4 regions of the Pseudomonas sp. AC083 genome follow, and region 2 is predicted to be linked to each of the others. Evidence: predicted binding sites of a transcription regulator. Region 2 holds the regulator's gene; each other region holds the start of a gene.
What was found. The regulator FliA, encoded in region 2, starts transcription of late flagellar genes. The targets are predictions, from matches to a motif close to CTAAAGTTTNNNNNNNNNNNGCCGNTAA.

Region 1: AC0IXA_RS20505 (methyl-accepting chemotaxis protein) is a predicted target of FliA. The motif match lies at 1,899-1,926, and genes of this name have one in related genera.
Region 3: AC0IXA_RS08875 (methyl-accepting chemotaxis protein) is a predicted target of FliA. The motif match lies at 2,037-2,064, and genes of this name have one in related genera.
Region 4: AC0IXA_RS24535 (flagellar protein MotY) is a predicted target of FliA. The motif match lies at 2,124-2,151, and genes of this name have one in related genera.

What each region holds. Positions count from the first base shown of each region.
Region 1 is NZ_CEEDDH010000015.1:101,950-106,159, reverse strand. Features, by position in the region: gene AC0IXA_RS20510 (NAD(P)/FAD-dependent oxidoreductase) at 1-47, shown strand, start outside; gene AC0IXA_RS20505 (methyl-accepting chemotaxis protein) at 202-1,827, opposite strand; tRNA gene AC0IXA_RS20500 (tRNA-Pro) at 1,989-2,065, opposite strand; tRNA gene AC0IXA_RS20495 (tRNA-Lys) at 2,163-2,238, opposite strand; tRNA gene AC0IXA_RS20490 (tRNA-Pro) at 2,244-2,320, opposite strand; tRNA gene AC0IXA_RS20485 (tRNA-Asn) at 2,330-2,405, opposite strand; gene clpB (ATP-dependent chaperone ClpB) at 2,703-4,210, opposite strand, start outside.
Region 2 is NZ_CEEDDH010000003.1:99,706-103,915, forward strand. Features, by position in the region: gene AC0IXA_RS06540 (chemotaxis protein CheA) at 1-607, opposite strand, end outside; gene AC0IXA_RS06545 (protein phosphatase CheZ) at 661-1,449, opposite strand; gene AC0IXA_RS06550 (chemotaxis response regulator CheY) at 1,468-1,839, opposite strand; gene fliA (RNA polymerase sigma factor FliA) at 2,007-2,747, opposite strand; gene fleN (flagellar synthesis regulator FleN) at 2,744-3,574, opposite strand; gene flhF (flagellar biosynthesis protein FlhF) at 3,691-4,210, opposite strand, start outside.
Region 3 is NZ_CEEDDH010000004.1:42,017-46,226, forward strand. Features, by position in the region: gene AC0IXA_RS08875 (methyl-accepting chemotaxis protein) at 1-1,927, opposite strand, end outside; gene AC0IXA_RS08880 (LysR substrate-binding domain-containing protein) at 2,115-3,035, opposite strand; gene AC0IXA_RS08885 (NorM family multidrug efflux MATE transporter) at 3,195-4,210, shown strand, end outside.
Region 4 is NZ_CEEDDH010000022.1:52,939-57,148, forward strand. Features, by position in the region: gene AC0IXA_RS24520 (peroxiredoxin) at 1-262, shown strand, start outside; gene rnt (ribonuclease T) at 337-1,014, opposite strand; gene pyrC (dihydroorotase) at 1,011-2,057, opposite strand; gene AC0IXA_RS24535 (flagellar protein MotY) at 2,218-3,132, shown strand; gene AC0IXA_RS24540 (argininosuccinate synthase) at 3,262-4,210, shown strand, end outside.

The sequences.
Region 1 (4,210 bases), on a different contig from region 2:
GGAGCAAGATTGGTCGTGGCACCGAACCGCGTCTGAAACTGCACTAAGGCCAACATCTGTGGGAGCGAGCCTGCTCGCGAAAGCGGTGGGTCAGTCAACACTGTCGTTGAATGATCCGGCCCCTTCGCGAGCAGGCTCGCTCCCACATTGTTTCGTGCTGTTCTCAAATCAGTAGGACGGCCTGTAATGAATCGCTGTTCATCAGAGCTGAAAGCGTCGCACCATGCCCTGTAGCGCATTGGCCAGTTGCGACAGTTCGTGGCTCGATGCGCTGGTCTGATCAGCCCCCGCAGCCGAACGCACCGACAGGTCGCGAATGTTCACCAGATTGCGATCCACTTCCCGCGCCACCTGCGCCTGCTCCTCGGCAGCGCTGGCGATCACCAGGTTGCGCTCGTGAATCTCGTGCACCGACGCCGTGATCGTCACCAGCGCCTCACCTGCCCGCTCGGCCAGAACCAAGGTGCTCGCCGCACGGGAAGCGCTGGCCTGCATTGACTCCAGCGCCAGGCTCGAGCCGCTGCGCATGCCTTGCACCATCTGCTCGATTTCCTGCGTCGATTGCTGGGTGCGATACGCCAGTGCGCGCACCTCGTCGGCCACCACCGCAAAGCCGCGACCGCTTTCGCCCGCACGAGCCGCTTCGATGGCAGCGTTGAGCGCCAGCAGATTGGTCTGCTCGGCGATGGCGCGAATCACGTCCAGAACCTTGCCGATGTCCTGCGATTGATTGGCCAGCGACTGCACCAGTTCGCCGGTGTTCTGTACATCACTGGCCAGGGCGTTGATCGCACTGGCGGTTTCGCTGACGCGCTCCTGGCCCAATTGCGCCGACTGACTGGACTGGCGCGTGGCATCGGACGTCGACACCGCGTTGCGCGCGACCTCCTCCACCGCAGCGGTCATCTCGTTAACCGCAGTGGCGGCCTGTTCGATTTCGTTGTTCTGCTCTTGCAGGCCTTGGGTGCTGTCGACGGTGACGGCACTCAGTTCGTCAGCGGCGGTGGCCAGTTGTGTGGCTGAGCCGCTGATACCTTGCAGGGTTTCGCGCAGGTTCTGTTGCATCGTCGCCAAGGCCTTGAGCAAGCGGCTGACTTCGTCATTGCCATGGGTTTCGATCGGTCGGGTCAGATCGCCCTTGGCGACACTTTCTGCGGCATCCACGGCGCTGCTCAGGGGACGCACGATACTGCGCGTGAGCAACATCGCCAGCGCCACCGTGGCCAGCGCTGCCAAGGCAATGAAAAGAGTAACGATGGTGCGCGAGGTTTCATAATGCGCGGCGGACTTCTCGCTTTCGGCAGCGACCTGGCGGGCGAACAGATCGGCGAGATCGTTGAGTTGTTTGCCGGAGCCGTCGACCACGGTCTTCATGTCAACCAGGAGCAATTTGGTCAGCTCGTCACGCTTGCCTTGCTCGGCAAGGGTGAATGACTGGGCAATGCCGGTGCGATAGGCGGCGAAGGTTTTCTTGAACTGGTCATACAGCTGCTGGCCTTCGGCAGTGTCGACCAGTTTGTCGTAGGCGGCGATCTTCTCGCTCAGCTCCTTGTCGCGGGTGTCCATCTGGCCGCGATAGGTGGCGATGTTGGCCGGATCCTGATCGAGCGCCATGCGCAGGGAGATGGTACGGATGCGCAGCATCAGTTCACGGATCTCGTCGCCGCCACGGATGCTCGGCAACCAGCGGTTTTCCACCGCGACCTCACTGTCGCGGATGCTCGACATCTGCCCCAGCGCAAACACGCCGAGCAAGGCCACCAACACCGCGATCAGGGCAAATCCCAGGGCAGCCCGGGGAGCAATATTCAACTGACGAAGCAACATGACGAACGCCCTTATTCTTGTAATGGCCGGATCAAGGGGCGAAGCGTTGGCAGTCCCCTCGTGTTAGCGGGCTATCGGCAGGTTGTATGACGACTTGAAGGGATTCAGCTTTCGGCAGGCAAAAAAAATCCCCGTATCTTTCGATACGAGGATTTTCAATATGGTCGGGGTAAGGGGATTCGAACTCCTGACATCCTGCTCCCAAAGCAGGCGCGCTACCGGACTGCGCTATACCCCGGTAAAAAAAAGGCGACCTTTCAAAGATCGCCTTCTTCGATCAGCGCTTTTGGCCTCTGATCTTAAGATTCGATCCCAGCGCAAACTGGTTTCAAAAATGGTGGGTCGTGTGGGATTCGAACCTACGACCAATTGGTTAAAAGCCAACTGCTCTACCAACTGAGCTAACGACCCAAATATGGTCGGGGTAAGGGGATTCGAACTCCTGACATCCTGCTCCCAAAGCAGGCGCGCTACCGGACTGCGCTATACCCCGGTTTGAAATTGGCTCCGTGACCAGGACTCGAACCTGGGACCCAATGATTAACAGTCATTTGCTCTACCGACTGAGCTATCACGGAACTACACATTTCAATTTACAACGGTGAAGCTTTGTTGCATCTCGCCACCCGTTCGCATCGCTGCGTTCGTGTGTCTGAGGCGCGCTATTCTACAACCTAGAACACCTCTGTCAACCCCCTAAATTGCTTTCAAGTTAATGATTTGCAACTTATTTCAGATTCCAACCCGGTGGGTTGAAACGCTGCCGGTGACTGACTGCGGGGCGCACTTTACAAGCCTTTTCCTTTGAGTTCAACAGCCTGGCGAAAAAAAGGCCTCGCAATGCGAGGCCTTCCCGGTTTCATTGCCGCTGAGGCTTAGCCGAAAACGATTTCGTCGTTCTCGACCTTGCCGATGGCGGTGTCGCCAGGCATGAAATGACCCGACAGGATCAACTGCGCCAGCGGGTTTTCGATCCAGCGCTGGATCGCCCGTTTCAAAGGACGTGCGCCATACACCGGGTCGTAACCGACCGCGATCAGCTTGTCCATCGCCTCCGGGCTCAGTTCCAGCTTCAGCTCGCGCTCGGCCAGACGGCTGCGCAGGCGACCCAACTGGATCTCGGTAATCCCGGCGATCTGATCCCGCGCCAACGGCTCGAAGATCACCACCTCGTCGACCCGGTTGATGAACTCCGGACGGAAGTGCGACGTCAGCGCGTCCATTACAGCAGCACGCTGCGCCTCACGATCACCGACCAGTTCCTGGATCTGCATCGACCCGAGGTTGGAGGTCATCACGATCACCGTGTTGCGGAAGTCCACCGTACGCCCGTGACTGTCGGTCAGCCGGCCATCCTCAAGCACTTGCAGGAGGATGTTGAACACATCCGGGTGCGCCTTCTCGACTTCGTCCATCAGGATTACCGAATACGGCTTGCGACGCACCGCTTCGGTCAGGTAACCGCCCTCTTCATAGCCGACGTAGCCCGGTGGCGCACCGATCAGACGAGCCACGGAGTGTTTCTCCATGAACTCTGACATGTCGATCCGCACCATCGCCTCTTCGGTATCGAAGAGGAACTCGGCCAAGGCCTTGCACAGCTCGGTTTTACCAACACCGGTAGGGCCGAGGAACATGAACGAGCCGCTCGGACGATTCGGGTCGGACAACCCGGCGCGGGAACGCCGTACGGCGTTGGCCACTGCAACGACCGCTTCTTCCTGACCGATCACCCGTTTGTGCAACAGGCTCTCCATCTTCATCAGCTTGTCGCGCTCGCCTTCGAGCATTTTCGACACCGGGATGCCGGTCCACTTCGACACGACTTCGGCAATCTCTTCTTCGGTCACCTTGCTGCGCAGCAACTGGTTTTCGCTCTTGCCGTGCTGGTCGACCATTTGCAGGCTGCGTTCCAGGTCGGGGATCACCCCGTACTGCAACTCGGCCATGCGATTCAGGTCGCCTTTGCGGCGTGCGGCTTCCAGTTCCTGGCGCGACTGTTCGATCTTCTGCTGGATCTGAGCAGAACCCTGCACCTCGGCTTTTTCCGAGTTCCAGATTTCTTCCAGATCCGAATACTCACGTTCGTGACGCTCGATTTCTTCCTGGAGTTTTTCCAGGCGTTTCTTCGCTGCGTCGTCGCTTTCTTTCTTCAGCGCCTGGGATTCCACTTTCAACTGAATCAGGCGCCGCTCCAGACGATCGAGTACTTCCGGTTTGGAGTCGATCTCCATACGGATACGGCTGGCGGCCTCATCGATCAAGTCGATGGCCTTGTCCGGCAACTGCCGATCCGTGATGTAGCGATGGCTGAGTTTCGCCGCGGCAATGATCGCGCCGTCGGTGATCGCCACCTTGTGGTGGACCTCGTAACGCTCCTTGA
Region 2 (4,210 bases):
GCGATTCAAACTCGGCGTCGGTGATTTCATCGCTGGCCGCCGTGTCGGCAACCTGCGCGGGAGCAGCGACAGCGGCCGGAGCCTCGGCCTGGGCCTTGACGGCGTTCAGCGAGTCCAGCAGTTGTTCGAATTCGTTATCGGTGATGTCTTCCGATGCGCTTTCGGCGACCGGTTCTGCCACCGCTTCTACTGGTGCGGCAACGGCTTCATCCGCCGATTGCGGCTCGGCCAGACGCGCCAGCGCGGCCAGCAGTTCCGGCGTGGCGGCGGTAATCGGTGCACGCTCACGGACTTCGCTGAACATGCTGTTCACCGCGTCCAGTGCTTCGAGCACAACGTCCATCAGTTCTGCATCAACGCGACGCTCACCCTTACGGAGGATGTCGAACACGTTTTCGGCGATGTGACAGCACTCCACCAGCTCATTGAGCTGAAGGAAGCCGGCGCCCCCTTTTACAGTGTGGAAACCGCGAAAAATTGCATTGAGCAGATCTGCATCATCCGGGCGGCTTTCCAGCTCGACCAGTTGTTCGGACAGTTGCTCAAGAATCTCGCCGGCCTCAACCAGGAAATCCTGAAGGATCTCTTCATCGGCGCCGAAGCTCATTAATGGGGTGCTCCTACAGGTCTAAAAACCCAAAAAACCCGAATTCCGAAACTCTAGAATCCAAGGCTGGATAACAAATCGTCCACATCGTCCTGACCGGACACAACGTCTTCTCGTTTATCGGCATGAATCTGCGGACCTTCACCCTGCGAGAGATGTTTTTGTGGATCTTTTTCAGCAAGCATTGCGGCGCGGTCATGTTCGATGCCCGCAAAGCGGTCGACCTGACTGGCCATGAGCACGAGTTTGAGCAGATTGCTTTCGACTTCGGTGACCAGTTGGGTCACACGCTTGATCACTTGACCTGTGAGGTCCTGGTAATCCTGAGCCAGCAGGATGTCGTTGAGGTTGCTCGACACCGCACGGTTGTCCGTGCTGCTGCGTGACAGAAAACCGTCGACCCGGCGCGCCAGTTCACGGAACTCTTCAGCCCCGACCTCGCGACGCATGAAGCGGCCCCAATCGGCGCTCAACGTCTGCGCTTCATCAGCGAGACTGTTGACCACCGGCGTGGCGCTTTCCACCAGATCCATGGTGCGGTTGGCCGCGGCTTCCGTCAGCTTGACCACATAGCCCAGGCGTTCGGTGGCGTCGGTGATTTGCGACACTTCCTCGGCCTGCGGCATGTGCGGATCAATCTGGAAATTGACGATCGCACTGTGCAGTTCACGTGTGAGCTTGCCCACTTCCTGATACAGGCCGCGGTCACGGGTCTGATTGAGCTCATGGATCAGTTGCACCGCGTCGCCGAACTTGCCTTTTTCAAGGCTCTCGACCAGTTCGACCGCGTGTTTTTTCAGGGTCGATTCGAAATCGCCCTGTGATGATTCGTTATGCTCCATAGCTCCCCCGCGCATTCATCAGCCGATGCGTTCGAAAATCTTCTCGATTTTGTCTTTCAACGCTTGAGCCGTGAAAGGTTTGACCACGTAACCGTTCACACCGGCCTGGGCGGCCTCGATGATCTGCTCGCGCTTGGCTTCAGCAGTCACCATCAACACCGGGAGGTGCTTGAGTTTTTCATCGGCGCGCACGTGACGCAGCAGGTCGATACCGGTCATGCCCGGCATGTTCCAGTCCGTTACCAGAAAGTCGATGCTGCCGCTGTTGAGCACCGGAATGGCAGTGGTGCCATCGTCGGCCTCGACGGTGTTGGTGAACCCAAGATCGCGCAGCAGGTTCTTGATGATCCGCCGCATCGTTGAGAAGTCATCAACGATGAGGATTTTCATGTCTTTGTTCAATTCGACCTCCAAGCAGTCTTAAACGCGCCCAGCACCTGGACGCGCCACTTCAATCAATCGGCGCAGCACTTAAAGTTTGTCTGGAGCACAACGGATCGAGACCGGCGCCGTTCATCACCGCACCAGCCTCGTTTCGCAGTGTCCCCACACTGCCTTCAGCGCGCTCGCCACTCCCCCAAACGCCCCCGCAGACGGGCCGCGCACTGGCTGTGTAACTGGCTGACCCGCGATTCACTGACGCCAAGGACTTCACCGATTTCCTTGAGGTTCAGCTCTTCGTCGTAGTACAGCGCCAACACCAGTCGCTCACGCTCCGGCAAATTGGCAATCGCGTCCGCCAGCGCCGCCTGGAAGCGTTCATCTTCCAGATCGCGTGACGGCTCCATATGAGCACTGGCGCCATCCTCGTGCAGCCCTTCGTGTTCGCCGTCCTGCAAGAGGTCGTCGAAACTGAACAGGCGACTGCCCAAGGTGTCATTCAGAATCCCGTAGTAATCGTCGAGACTCAATTGGAGTTCGGCCGCAACCTCGTGATCTTTAGCGTCACGGCCGGTTTTAGCTTCAATCGAGCGAATCGCGTCGCTGACCATCCTGGTATTACGGTGAACCGAGCGTGGCGCCCAATCCCCTTTGCGCACTTCATCGAGCATCGCGCCGCGGATTCGAATGCCCGCGTACGTTTCGAAACTGGCGCCTTTGCTGGCGTCGTATTTGGTCGAGACTTCGAGCAAACCGATCATCCCGGCCTGGATCAGGTCTTCGACCTGCACGCTGGCCGGCAGGCGCGCCAGCAAGTGATAGGCAATGCGCTTGACCAGTGGCGCGTAACGCTCGATCAATTCGTATTGCGCGTCACGCGCCGACTTTTTGTAAAGATTCATGCCACTGGCGGTCATATCACAGGCCCTGCGGTTTGCTGCACGAGACGCTCGACGAAAAATTCCAGATGCCCGCGCGGGTTGGCCGGCAGCGGCCAGGTGTCGACCTTCTGGGCGATGGCCTTGAAGGCCAGCGCGCACTTGGAACGGGGAAAGGCTTCGTAGACGGCGCGCTGCTTCTGCACCGCCTTGCGCACGCTTTCGTCATACGGCACGGCGCCGACGTATTGTAGGGCGACGTCGAGGAAGCGATCCGTGACCTTGGTCAACTTGGCGAACAGGTTGCGCCCTTCCTGCGGGCTCTGCGCCATGTTGGCCAGCACGCGGAAGCGGTTCATGCCGTAGTCGCGGTTGAGCAACTTGATCAGCGCGTAAGCATCGGTGATCGAAGTCGGCTCGTCGCAGACCACCAGCAACACTTCCTGGGCGGCACGAACGAAACTGACTACCGAATCACCAATACCCGCAGCGGTGTCGATCACCAGCACGTCGAGATTGTCGCCGATGTCGCTGAACGCCTGGATCAGGCCGGCGTGTTGCGCCGGGCTCAGGTGCACCATGCTCTGCGTACCGGAGGCCGCCGGCACGATGCGAATCCCGCCCGGGCCTTGCAACAGCACGTCGCGCAGTTCGCAACGGCCTTCGATAACGTCGGCCAGTGTGCGCTTGGGTGTCAGCCCCAGCAGAACGTCGACGTTCGCCAGGCCCAGGTCGGCGTCCAGCAGCATGACCCGACGGCCAAGCTCTGCCAGCGCCAGCGACAAGTTCACTGACACGTTAGTCTTGCCGACGCCACCTTTGCCGCCGGTCACCGCGATCACCTGTACGGGATGCATGCTGCCCATGTTATTTCTTTACCTTGTCTTGCATAGACGGAGGCCACATTACTGGCTGCGCGTTCCTGATCGGAACAATGCGTGGCAGACCATCGATGTAGGTACAAAAACTGTTCATGATTACCTCAGCCAACCTGCTTGGTCGGGCTGTGATAGATATCAGCGAACATGTCAGCCATGGCTTCTTCGCTGGGTTCTTCCTGCATTTGCACGCTGACGGCGCGGCTGACCAGTTGATGACGACGCGGCAGATGCAAATCATCCGGAATCCGTGGGCCATCGGTCAGGTACGCGACCGGCAATTCATGACTGATCGCCAGGCTCAACACTTCGCCGAGACTGGCCGTTTCATCCAGTTTAGTCAGGATGCAGCCGGCCAGCCCGCAACGCTTGTAACTGTGATAAGCGGCGGTTAGAACCTGTTTCTGGCTGGTGGTTGCCAGGACCAGATAATTTTTTGAGCGAATGCCACGCCCGGCCAGGCTCTCGAGCTGCATGCGCAACGCCGGATCACTGGCTTGCAGGCCGGCAGTATCGATCAAAACCACGCGTTTGCGTAGCAGTGGATCCAATGCCTGCACCAGCGACTGACCCGGATCGACGTGCGTTACCGGCACGTTGAGGATGCGCCCGAGGGTTTTCAGT
Region 3 (4,210 bases), on a different contig from region 2:
GCTCTTTCGCGGTGACAGCCAGGTTCGACACCACCTCACGCTGCTCGCTGTTGGCCAAGGCGATGCTCTGCAAATTGCTGCTCAGCAACGTCGCAGTGCTGCTTTGCTCCTGAGTGGCGGTGGTGATCGCGGCGAACTGCTGGCCTGCCGAACGGCTCTGCTCATCAATCCGCGCCAGCGCCGAGGCGACATTGGCGTTGCGCGACAGGCCTTCCTGCATCAGCACATTGCCCTGTTCCATGGTGCTGATCGCGTTGCCGGTTTCCTGCTGGATGCTGTGGATCATGCTGGAGATTTCATCGGTCGCCTGACGGGTACGCGAGGCGAGGCTGCGCACTTCGTCCGCGACCACGGCAAAACCGCGCCCCTGCTCACCGGCACGAGCGGCTTCGATGGCAGCGTTGAGCGCCAACAGGTTGGTCTGCTCGGCGATCGAGGTGATCACGCCGACAATCCCGCCGATTTCCTGCGAGCGCTGCCCCAGCGTGTTGATCACGCTGGCGGTGCTGTTCAGCGCGCCAGCGATCTGTTCCAGCGACGACGACGCTTCTTCCATCGAGCTGCGGCCGATCTGGGTCTGCTGAGCGTTTTCTTGCGCCAGGCGCTGGGTCGCGCCCATGTTGTCGGCAATGTTCAGCGAGGTGGCGCTAAACTCTTCCACGGCGCCGGCCATGCTGGTGATTTCGCCCGACTGTTGCTCCATGCCTTCATACGCACCGCCGGACAAACCGGACAGCGCCTGCGCGCGGCTGTTGACCTCTTCCGAAGCGCGGCGGATGTGCTCGACCATGGTCGACAGCGCCTGGCTCATCTGGTTGAACGCGCGGGACAGCTGACCGATTTCATCGTGGCTCGATACGTTCAGCCGCACACTCAGATCACCCGCGCCCAAGGCTTCGGCCTGACGCACCAGATCGCCCAGCGGTGCGAGTTTGCTACGCAGCAGCCAGACCACGGAACCGACCGCGAGCAACATCGCCAGCAGGCTGCCGATCGCCAGTTGCGTACCGACGCTCCAGGTCACCGCGCGAATCTCGGCTTTCGGCATGCTCGCCACCACCGACCACGGGCCACCTTCGAACGGCACGGCGATGCTGTAGAAGTCCTCACCCTTGTCGCTCCAGAACTCACCCTTGCCCGGGGTTTTCACCAGGTTGTTGATGGTCGGGGCGGCTTGATCCAGGTTTTCGACGCCGGCAATCGGCACCAGCCATTTGTTCTGCTCGTCAAGCAAGGCCAGCGAGCCGGTCTTGCCGATGCGGAAGCGCTTGAGATTAGCGAACTGCGCGTTCTGCGCGTCGGTGTAGTCGAACCCGACGTACAGCACGGCGATAATCTTGCCGCCCGCATCGCGCACCGGCGTGTACTGGGACATGTAGTAGCGTTCGAACAACAGCGAGCGGCCGACATAGCTTTGCCCGGCCATCAACTTCGCGTACGCCGGGTTGGCATGATCGAGCACGGTGCCGATGGCACGGGTGCCGTCCTGCTTGCTGACGTTGGTGCTGACGCGAATGAAGTCTTCGCCGCTGCGCACGAATACCGTGGCCACACCAGCGGTCATCTGCTTGAACTCGTCAACTTCCTTGAAGTTGTTGTTCAGCACCTCGTTGCCCAGATGCAAGCCCGGAGTCTGCACGCCGGCCACGGTCACTGGCTGATCGGGGTGCACACTCAAACCACTGCCGAAGCGCTTTTCGAACAGCCCGCTCAGGCGCAGGGTGCTTTCGCGCAGCGTACCGTGAAAGGTACTCAGTTGATCGGCCAGCAGCCGGGCCTCACTGGCCAGATGCTCTTCACGGGTGGCGAGGTTGGCGGAATCCAGCGAACGCAAGGCGAACACCGTACTGCCGCTGATGACTATCGCCAGTATCACAGCAAGGGCAAGGCCCAGCTGCGAGGCGATCCGAGCACGAGGTTGAGACATGAACAGCTCCTGGCCGAGCCACCGAGTCCTCCTTGATCGCGGTAATTGCCCGGAAAATATTCTAATAATGGGGGTAGCGCGGAACCGGCACGACAGTTCCACATGCTCGTAGTCGGCGGAAAATCCGAATACTTGAGCACTTTGCGTGGGTATGGCGCAGTAGTGGCATTGTGCCGGCTCGAACGTTTCAGCTCAAGCGCTCTACCGCCGGCAATTGCATGGCGCGGACTTCGCCTTGGAGAAAATCGCTGAGGCGGCGCAAACGTTCACCTCCCGGACGCGGTTTCGGCCACACCAGGTAATAATTCAGGCCACTGGCGACGGCGGTCGGCCACGGCAGGCTCAAGCGTCCTTGCGCAACGTCTTCGGCAACCATCAACAGATCACCCATCGAAACGCCATAGCCGCGCGCCGCGGCGATCATGCCCAGCTCCAGCGTATCGAACACTTGCCCGCCCTTAAGCGAAACTTGCTCGGACAGGCCCATGCGCTCCAGCCAACTGCGCCAATCGCGGCGATCCGGGGTCGGGTGCAGCAGTTCAGCAGCCGCCAGACGCGCTACGTCCCAAGGTTGGTCATTGAGCAGGTTCGGCGCTCCGACCGGAATCAATTCCTCGGGAAACAGCAGGCTCGCTTCCCAGTCCGGCGGGAAATGCCCGTCACTGAGCAACACCGCACAATCGAAAGGTTCGTTATTGAAGTCCACCGAATCGATATCCATCCATGCGCTGGTCAGTTGCACCTCATTGCCCGGCTGCAAATGGCGGAAGCGACTCAACCGCGCCAGCAGCCAACGCATGGTCAGGGTCGATGGCGCTTTCATGCGCAGAATGTCGTCCTCGGCGCGCAAGGTATTGCAGGCGCGCTCAAGGGCGGCGAAGCCTTCGCGGATACCGGGTAGCAGCAGCCGCGCCGATTCGGTCAGTTGCAAATTGCGCCCGCTGCGGTGAAACAGCCGGCAGGCGAAGTGTTCTTCAAGAGTGCGCATGTGCCGACTGACCGCGCTCTGGGTGATCGACAGTTCTTCCGCCGCGCGGGTGAACGAGCTGTGTCGCGCTGCCGCTTCGAATGCGCGCAGGGCATACAACGGCGGAAGGCGTCGGGACATACACAAAGCTCCAATAGCGGGGATTCAGCCAATTCGGCAGGACGATTAAGGATGAGTATTAATCATGCCACCCATCCTTTTTATCCCTTTGTGCAAAGCCTGCCAAGCGCCGAGAATCGACGCTCTTATGCTTCCTCTGATATTTGGGTGGTGATGACCATGCAGCATCCTGTGCGTACCGAACTCTGGGCCATTCTGCGGCTGGCGGGGCCGCTGATTGCTTCGCAGTTGGCGCACATGCTGATGGTGCTGACCGACACCCTGATGATGGCGCGCCTCAGCCCCGAAGCGCTGGCCGGTGGCGGCCTCGGTGCCGCGAGCTACTCGTTCGTGTCGATTTTCTGCATCGGCGTGATTGCAGCGGTCGGCACACTGGTGGCAATCCGTCAGGGTGCCGGCGACATCATCGGTGCCGCACGCCTGACCCAGGCCGGACTGTGGCTGGCCTGGCTGATGGCCCTCGGCGCCGGGCTGTTGTTGTGGAACCTCAAACCCGTGCTGCTGCTGTTCGGCCAAACCGAAACCAACGTCAACGCCGCCGGGCAATTTCTCATCGCCCTGCCCTTCGCCCTGCCCGGTTACCTGAGCTTCATGGCCCTGCGCGGTTTTACCAGTGCGATTGGCCGGGCGACGCCAGTGATGGTCATCAGCCTCGCCGGCACCTTGGCCAACTTCCTGCTCAACTACGCGCTGATCACCGGCATGTTCGGCCTGCCACAACTGGGCCTGACCGGTATCGGTCTGGTCACGGCGATTGTCGCCAACTGCATGGCACTGGCGCTGGCCTGGCATATCCGCCGGCATCCGGCGTATGACGCTTATCCGTTGCGCGCCGGCCTGGCGCGGCCGAACCGGCAATACCTGAAAGAGTTGTGGCGCCTGGGTCTGCCGATTGGCGGCACCTATGCGGTAGAGGTCGGGTTGTTCGCTTTCGCTGCGCTGTGCATGGGCACAATGGGCAGCACGCAAATGGGTGCGCATCAGATCGCCCTGCAGATCGTGTCGGTGGCCTTCATGGTCCCGGCCGGGATGTCTTACGCCATCACCATGCGCGTCGGCCAACACTACGGCGCCGGGCAACTGGTCGATGCGCGCATGTCCGGGCGTGTCGGCATCGCCTTCGGCGCCGTGGTGATGCTCGGCTTTGCCCTGGTGTTCTGGCTGTGGCCCAACCA
Region 4 (4,210 bases), on a different contig from region 2:
ATACGACGTTGAATCCGAAGGCGGCGTGGCTTTCCGTGGCGCGTTCCTGATCGACGACAAAGGCGTGGTTCGCTCGCAGATCATCAACGACCTGCCGCTGGGCCGTAACATGGAAGAGCTGATCCGTCTGGTCGACGCGCTGCAATTCCACGAAGAGCACGGCGAAGTCTGCCCGGCCAACTGGAAGAAAGGCGACAAAGGCATGAACGCTTCGCCGGAAGGCGTTGCGGCTTACCTGACCGAGAACGCTGCGGCCCTGTAAGGCGCAACGTCGAGGTACAAAAAAACCGGCCCATGTGGCCGGTTTTTTCATGCGCGGGATTTGTTCGTCGAGGATCAGTCGTCGAAGTCTTCCCAGCCGCCCATCTGCTTCCAGCGATTGACGATGCCGCAGAACAGCTCAGCGGTCTTTTCGGTGTCGTAACGCGCCGAGTGCGCTTCACGGCCGTCGAAATCGATGCCGGCGGCCTGACAGGCTTTCGCCAGCACGGTCTGACCATACGCCAGACCCGCTAGGGTCGCGGTGTCGAAACTGGAGAACGGGTGGAACGGGTTGCGCTTCATGTCCAGGCGCGCAACTGCTGCGTTGAGGAAGCCCAGGTCGAAACTGCTGTTGTGCCCGACCAGAATTGCCCGCTTGCAGCCGTTGGCTTTCAGCGCCTTGCGGATGCCACGGAAGATGTCGGTCAGCGCGGTTTCTTCGCTGACGGCCATGCGCAGCGGGTGATCGAGCTTGATCCCGGTGAACTCCAGCGCTGCCGCTTCAACGTTGGCACCTTCGAATGGCTCGACGCGGAAGAAGTAGGTGTGATCCGGGTAGACGAAACCCTTTTCATCCATGGCGATGGTGGTCGCGGCAATCTCCAGCAAGGCATCGGTGGCTGCGTTGAAGCCACCGGTTTCTACGTCGACGACAACCGGCAGGTAGCCGCGAAAACGCGCTGCCATCGGATGACGGGAACCGCCGCCGCCACCTTGACCGTCCAGTTCATCGTCGAAATTGTCTTCACTCACGCGTGTTCCTCCAGCAGGCGCCAGCGCAGTTTTTCACCGGCGCGCAGCGGGATAACGGTCAGCTCGCCAAATGGCAGACTGGTCGGGGCGGTCCATTCTTCACGGACCAGGGTGATGCGATCGGTATTTGCCGGCAGGCCGTAGAAACGCGGGCCGTTGAGGCTGGCGAAGGCTTCGAGCTTGTCCAGCGCGTTACGCTGTTCGAACGCTTCGGCATACATCTCGATGGCGGCGTAAGCGGTGTAGCAACCGGCACAACCGCAGGCGGCTTCCTTGGCGTGCTGGGCGTGGGGCGCCGAGTCGGTGCCGAGGAAGAACTTGGCGCTGCCGCTGGTGGCGGCGTCGAGCAAGGCTTCCTGATGGGTATTGCGCTTGAGAATCGGCAAGCAGTAGAAGTGCGGTCGAATCCCGCCGACCAGCATGTGGTTGCGGTTGTACAGCAGGTGATGCGCGGTGATGGTCGCGCCAACGTTGGCCGAAGCCTCGTTGACGAACTGCACGGCGTCGCCGGTGGTGATGTGTTCGAACACCACTTTCAGCGTCGGGAAACGCTCAACCACGCGGCGCATGTGCTCGTCGATGAAGATCTTTTCGCGGTCGAATACATCGACGTCGCCACGGGTGACTTCACCGTGGATCAACAGCGGCATGCCGACTTCGGCCATGGCTTCCAGCGCCGGGAAGATCTTGTCGATGCTGGTCACGCCGGAATCGGAGTTGGTGGTCGCGCCGGCCGGGTACAGCTTGGCGGCGTAGACGAAACCGCTGGCCTTGGCCTGACGAATTTCTTCCGGTTGGGTGCGGTCGGTGAGGTACAGCACCATCAACGGCTCGAACTGACTGCCGGCCGGGCGGGCAGCGAGAATGCGCTGACGATAGCCGTCGGCTTCAGCGGCGTTGCGCACCGGCGGTACCAGGTTCGGCATGATGATCGCGCGCCCGAAGGTGCGGGCCACATCGGCAACGGTATTGGTCAACACGGCACCATCGCGAAGATGAATGTGCCAGTCGTCGGGACGCAGCAGGGTCAGGCGGTCGGACATGAGGGGATTCCAGGCGGGTCAAACTGAGGCGAATGCTACCGGAAAAGACTCTTGCAGGCACCCGCTATCAAGTTTTGCCACGCGCGTCCGATATCCCGGAGGTATGCCGTAAACATTGTGTGAATCGGTGTTTGTGTTTCACAAGCCAATGGAGCCTCCCGTGCGCCAGCGTTATTTAGCCCTGCTCAGTGTGTTTGCCAGCCTTCCCGCGATGGCGCTGACTTACCAGACCCGTCTGGAGAACATTGAGTGGACGGTCGCCGGCGACCAGTTCGAATGCCGCCTTACCCAGCCGATCACCGATTTCGGCTCGGGCGAGTTCGTGCGCAAGGCCGGTGAGCAGGCGATCTTTCGCCTGAACGCCTACAACGCCATGCTCGGCGGCGGTTCGGCGACCTTGCTCGCTGCCGCAGCACCTTGGCAGCCAGGGCGTGGCGACATCAATCTGGGCTCTGTGCGTCTGGGCAGCGGCAACGTGTTGTTCAACAGCTCGCAATCCCAGGCCGGGGGATTGATCAGCGGTCTGCTGGACGGTCGCAGCCCGGTGGTACGCCGTGCGTCTGGCGATGGCCGCGTCTCCGAAGTGCGTTTGTTGCCGGTGAAATTCAGCAAGGCGTTCAACGACTATCAAGGCTGTGTGGCGAAATTGCTGCCGCAGAATTTCGACCAGATCAAGCAGTCGCAGATCGGCTTCCCCGGCGAAGGCGTTGAGCTGGACCCGGCTGCCAAGGCCAAGCTGCAAGTGATGCTCGAATACATGAAGGCCGACCCGACGGTGAACCACATTGACCTCGACGGTCATTCCGACAACAGCGGCAATCGTCTGACCAACCGCGAATTGTCGCGCCGCCGCGCGCTGGCGGTGGTGGATTTCTTCAAGGCCAACGGCATTCAGGAATCGCAGATCACCGTGCGTTTCCACGGCGAGCAGTATCCGATCGTGCCGAACACCAGCAAGGCCAATCGTGCGAAGAACCGTCGGGTCAACGTGAAACTGTCGCGCGTCGCACCGACTACCGCCCCGGCTCCGGCGCCGCAAGCGGGTACGCCGGCCACGGCCGCAACGATTTCCTGACTCGCCGGTCATCGTCGCGCTCTCGACAGATTCTGTCGCTTTGTCGTCTTAAGCTGTCGCGCCTCTGTAAATTATCGCGTTTGAGCGGTAGACTCCCCGGCTTTCCGTAGAACCCCGTGGAGTGATGGCATGGCGGACGTAAACAAGGTCGTTCTGGCGTATTCCGGCGGCCTGGACACTTCGGTGATCCTCAAGTGGCTGCAGGATACTTATAACTGTGAAGTGGTGACCTTCACCGCTGATCTCGGTCAAGGCGAAGAGGTCGAGCCGGCCCGCGCCAAGGCTCAGGCCATGGGCGTCAAAGAAATCTACATCGACGACCTGCGCGAAGAATTCGTGCGTGATTTCGTGTTCCCGATGTTCCGCGCCAACACCGTTTACGAAGGCGAGTACCTGCTGGGTACTTCCATCGCCCGTCCGCTGATCGCCAAGCGCCTGATCGAAATCGCCAACGAAACCGGCGCCGACGCCATTTCCCACGGCGCCACCGGCAAGGGCAACGACCAGGTGCGTTTCGAACTGGGCGCCTACGCGCTCAAGCCAGGCGTAAAAGTTATTGCCCCTTGGCGCGAGTGGGACCTGCTGTCCCGCGAGAAGCTGATGGACTACGCCGAGAAGCACGCGATCCCGATCGAACGCCATGGCAAGAAAAAATCCCCGTACTCGATGGACGCCAACCTGCTGCACATCTCTTATGAAGGCGGCGTGCTGGAAGACACCTGGACCGAGCACGAAGAAGACATGTGGCGCTGGACCGTCTCCCCGGAGAAGGCTCCCGACACCCCGCAGTACCTGGAACTGACCTACCGCAACGGCGACATCGTCGCGCTGGACGGCGTCGAAATGACCCCGGCCACCGTACTGGCGACGCTGAACAAGATCGGCGGCGAGCACGGCATCGGTCGTCTCGACATCGTCGAAAACCGTTATGTCGGCATGAAGTCCCGTGGCTGCTACGAAACCCCGGGCGGCACCATCATGCTGCGCGCTCACCGCGCCATCGAATCGATCACTCTGGACCGCGAAGTCGCTCACCTCAAAGACGAGCTGATGCCCAAGTACGCCAGCCTGATCTACA